Regions from separate parts of the Vibrio owensii genome, predicted to be linked through region 2. Evidence: predicted binding sites of a transcription regulator. Region 2 holds the regulator's gene; the other holds the start of a gene.
What was found. Region 2 encodes CRP, which controls carbon source genes, mostly activating them, when cyclic AMP is high. Its sites were predicted from a motif close to TGTGANNNNNNTCACA; they were not measured.

Region 1: a site for CRP is predicted at 1,254-1,269, ahead of A9237_RS11740 (NupC/NupG family nucleoside CNT transporter). Genes of this name have one in related genera too.

Annotation. Positions count from the first base shown of each region.
Region 1 is NZ_CP019959.1:2,543,833-2,546,240, reverse strand. Features, by position in the region: gene A9237_RS11740 (NupC/NupG family nucleoside CNT transporter) at 1-1,109, opposite strand, end outside; gene A9237_RS11735 (TatD family hydrolase) at 1,314-2,087, opposite strand; gene A9237_RS27340 (DUF5363 family protein) at 2,074-2,241, opposite strand; gene prfC (peptide chain release factor 3) at 2,363-2,408, opposite strand, start outside.
Region 2 is NZ_CP019959.1:2,137,603-2,140,010, reverse strand. Features, by position in the region: gene A9237_RS09760 (phosphoribulokinase) at 1-694, shown strand, start outside; gene crp (cAMP-activated global transcriptional regulator CRP) at 934-1,566, shown strand; gene A9237_RS09750 (DUF1338 domain-containing protein) at 1,897-2,408, opposite strand, start outside.

The DNA of each region.
Region 1 (2,408 bases), 410 kb from region 2:
CATAGTGCGAATGAGATGATAGCTGTTGTCTTCTCAGACATTACTTCACCAGTTGCCGCAACTACTTGAGCGCCTTCACCTAGGTAAGGTGTGAAGTTCAAGTATGCAACGAATTCGTTGATTACTAGTTTCTGACCGATGAATGAACCAGCAACAACTGCTTCGTCCCATGGAACACCGATTAGGAATGCTAGTGGAGAGAACGCGTAACCTAGGATAAGTTCTAGTGTTAGTTCAGGCATACCGAACCAACCACCGATGCCACCTAGCATACCGTTGATAAGAGCAATAAGACCTACGAACGCGATTAGCATTGCACCAACGTTTAGTGCTAGTTGTAGACCAGAAGCCGCACCGCCCGCTGCTGCGTCGATTACGTTAGCTGGCTTGTCGTCGCCACCGTCCATTGCTTCTTCGATGTCTTCGTGAGGCTGGTCAGTCTCTGGGTGAAGAATCTTAGCGAATAGTAGACCACCTGGTGCTGCCATGAATGATGCAGCTACTAGGTACTCTAGAGGAACACCCATTGAAGCGTAACCTGCTAGTACACCACCAGCTACAGATGCTAGACCACCACACATTACCGCGAATAGCTCAGATTGAGTCATTTTTGGTACGAATGGACGAACAACTAGAGGTGCTTCAGTTTGACCTACGAAAATGTTAGCTGCTGCAGACATTGATTCCGCACGAGAAGTGCCAAGCGCTTTTTGTAGTGCACCACCAAGAATCTTGATAACCCACTGCATTACGCCAATGTAGTAAAGAACTGAAATCAGTGCAGAGAAGAAGATCAGTGTAGGAAGAACGCGGAATGCGAAGATGAAGCCGCCGCCGCCGAATACTTCGAACATCTTGTCAGAAACAAGACCACCGAATAGGAAAGATGAACCATCGTTACCGTAGTTGATAACGTTAGAAACACCAGTAGAGAAACCGTTTAGTAGATCACGGCCCCAAGGTACGTAAAGAACAAATGCACCAAGGATGAATTGGATAGCAAATGCGCCACCCACAGTTCTAAAGTTGATAGCTTTGCGGTTAGATGAGAATGCAAATGCAATAGCAAGAAGCACTACCATACCGACTAGGCTCATAAACAGGCTCATAGTTTATGACTTCCTTATAAGTTATTTATTGGCGTGTTACAAAATGGAGCTATAAAGCGGGGGCAATTATACTCATGCAGAATCAATTAAAGTAATGCCACCCTCACACTTTCTTATAAGATTCATCATTGATTCACTCCCGTTTGTGAGTTATCTCACAATAAGAAGGGAAACGTTTTCGCTTTTAAACACCATCTTTAGATTTTATTCACATATAAAGAAGGCCGAATTGCTATTTTCCCATAGCTGAGAGGCAATCGATTGCTTACTTTCTGTGCGCAACACAGCCAGCTCATTCAATACATGAATCAGTTTTGAAGGGTGATTAGGCTCGCCCTGATAGCCAATTATAGGCATATCCGGAGCGTCCGTTTCTAAAACGATATTCTCAAGTGATATTCTTTGAATCGCGTCGCGAGTTTTATTAGCTCGTGGGTAAGTAATTGTGCCCCCGACTCCGATAAGAAAACCTAATCGAATCCATTCCATTGCTTGCTGATAACTGCCAGAGAACGCGTGCAATACGCCACCTTTAGGAAGCTTGGCAGCTTTGACCAGTTGGATGAGACGATTATGTGCTTTTCGGCTGTGTAAAATAACGGGCAGATCGAACCGTCTTGCCAGTTCGAATTGCAATTCAAGTGCCTGCTCTTGAAGCTCGACAGGCACATCTATTGCGAAGTCCAAACCGCACTCCCCTATCGCAACGCATTGTCGGTTGGACGAGGAAAGTAACGATTCCAGTTCTAGGGCAAACTGCTCAAGCTCCGGTTGTAGAAAATAGGGGTGAAAGCCTAGCGCGTAATAAAGGTGAGAGTATTGATTGGCCAGCGCTTGAATACGAGCCCAATTACTCGGCCCGACAGAAGGAATCAAGATACGCTCGACTCCTTGCTCACGAGCGAGGTCAACTTGGAGAGCAAAATCCTCTTGAAACACATCAAAGTCGAAATGGCAGTGGGTATCAAACAGCTTCATTGTTTGGTTTCTCTTGCTCTGCTTTTTTAGCAGGCTCGTCTTCATGAACAGGGTCTTGTTTATACGGCACACAACTGCGCTTTTGATCAGGCGTCAGCCCCATCTCTTTACACCAATCGTCGTAACGCTTGAGTCCTTTCTTAAACCAGTTCATCACACACCCTTTTTAGCCAATAGAATTCGCATTGCGCCAATAAAAAAAACCGCCGTTAGCTAAGTGTATAGCTAACGGCGGCTTGTGATCTAGTACGCGATGTAAAGCGAGTTAGATTCAATTAGTGCTCACGAGTCGCACGGAAATCGATATCTGGGAAACGCTCT
Region 2 (2,408 bases):
GCGTGAGCAAGGCAAACACATCAGCTACTTTGGCCCACAAGCCAATGACTTTCCGGGGCTAGAAGAGTTCTTCCGCAAGTTCGGTGAAGATGGCACTGGCAGCGTGCGCCGCTATCTGCACACTTTTGATGAAGCCGTTCCATACAACCAAATGCCGGGCACCTTTACACCTTGGCAAGATCTGCCAGAAAACAGCGATGTGCTGTTCTACGAAGGTTTACATGGTGGCGTGGTAGATGGCGATGTCAATGTGGCGCGTCACGTCGATTTTCTAATTGGTATGGTACCGATTGTGAACTTGGAGTGGATTCAAAAGTTCGTTCGTGACACACGCGATCGTGGTCACTCAAGAGAAGCGGTGATGGATTCAATCGTGCGCTCAATGGACGATTACCTAAACTACATTACCCCGCAATTTTCTCGTACACATATCAACTTCCAGCGCGTACCGACCGTCGATACTTCTAACCCACTTAACGCCAAAGGCATTCCAAGTTTGGATGAAAGTTTTGTGGTGATCCGCCTACGCGGTATCAAGAATGTCGACTTCCCGTATTTGCTGGCGATGATTGATGGCTCATTCATGTCTCGCCATAACACCATTGTGGTTCCTGGCGGCAAGATGAGCTTTGCAATGGAGCTCATAGTAAGGCCGATTCTGCAACAACTCATCGAAACAGGGAAAATTGGCTAAAAACCTCCCTACTGGAGTGTTTACTTTTCATACCGTGATCATGTGCACAGTTTTGCTTACAAAATCTCAATCATGGCACGATTAAAATCAAGAAATCGTTTTCGAAAAAGGATACTATTTCTAACCGAAACACAAGAGAGCTTGCAGCATATAAAAAGTGCTCTTATTCTAGTAGGCCAATTCAGGCTTAGCTAAAATATGGATAGCGCAAGCGTACCCTGCAGAGGAAGTGAGATATTATGGTTCTAGGTAAACCTCAAACCGACCCAACATTAGAGTGGTTTCTTTCACACTGTCATATTCATAAGTACCCATCAAAAAGCACGCTAATTCACGCGGGCGAAAAAGCAGAGACTTTGTACTACATCGTTAAAGGTTCTGTTGCGGTTCTTATCAAAGACGAAGAAGGTAAGGAAATGATCCTTTCTTACCTAAACCAGGGCGACTTCATTGGTGAACTTGGTCTATTCGAAGAAGACCAAGAGCGTACAGCTTGGGTTCGCGCTAAATCTCCTTGTGAAGTGGCTGAGATTTCTTTCAAGAAATTCCGTCAACTTATCCAAGTTAACCCAGACATCCTAATGCGCCTTTCTGCGCAAATGGCTCGTCGTCTACAAGTTACTAGCCAAAAAGTGGGTGACCTAGCGTTCCTAGACGTAACTGGTCGTATCGCTCAGACTCTTCTGAACCTTGCTAAACAGCCAGATGCGATGACGCACCCAGACGGCATGCAAATCAAGATCACTCGTCAAGAAATCGGTCAAATCGTTGGCTGTTCTCGTGAGACAGTAGGTCGTATCTTGAAGATGCTAGAAGAGCAGAACCTAATTTCTGCGCACGGTAAAACTATCGTTGTTTACGGGACTCGTTAATCTCGATTAACGTTTAAAAAATTTAAAAGCCACCAAATGTAAGTTTGGTGGCTTTTTTGTTTTTTGGAATCGGGAACGGAAAGCAAAGAGCCGAGAATTGGGAACACTGTGTTCCGAGCGCGGACTTCGTCCTACGAGATAAAGCCCTCTCAGATTCCGAGAGTTAAAACCTCCCGCAGCGAAGCGTTTCCGAATCCACAGGTCATAACCCGTTCTGATATCCCAACAAACTCCAACCTTCGAAGCAGAAACGTTCAACACTCCAGAGTGCAAACCTCTCGAAGCGAAGCGTTCCCGCATCTCTAGTGCGTAGCACGTTCTCGATTCTTTCTACCCGTTGGTACTCTCGAAGATCTTATCTGCCGATGCCGCTACAAATCCTGGGTACAACTCACCGTTATCCATTGGGTAGCGCTTAGCAAACTCGTAGAAGCCTCCAGGAATAACCTCAACGCCTTCAGTAAAGGTCACTGGTACTTTGTCTGCCATGGTCGATGATTGCTCTAGTAGCACCTCTGGCGTACCTTTTACTTCACCGCCATTCTCGTTGATGGTGAAGCCTACTGTACGTAGGTGGTCGTTCACTTGCTTTACTTCTTCATGCTGATTGAGTTGATTCACACTCACTGTGAAGTGGTTCGCTCCGTAACCGTGCGCAGCAAGCCAAGAAGCGTATTCACTCTCTTTCGCCAAAGTTTGGAAGTCAGCATAACTGAGGTCCCACAAACGTCCGCCGTACAAGAAGTCACTGCCTGTCAGTTTAGAAGCATCAACCTGCTCTACCAGTTTATGAACGATGGCTTGTAGCTCTGGTGAGCACTCATCCACTTTCAATTCACTGA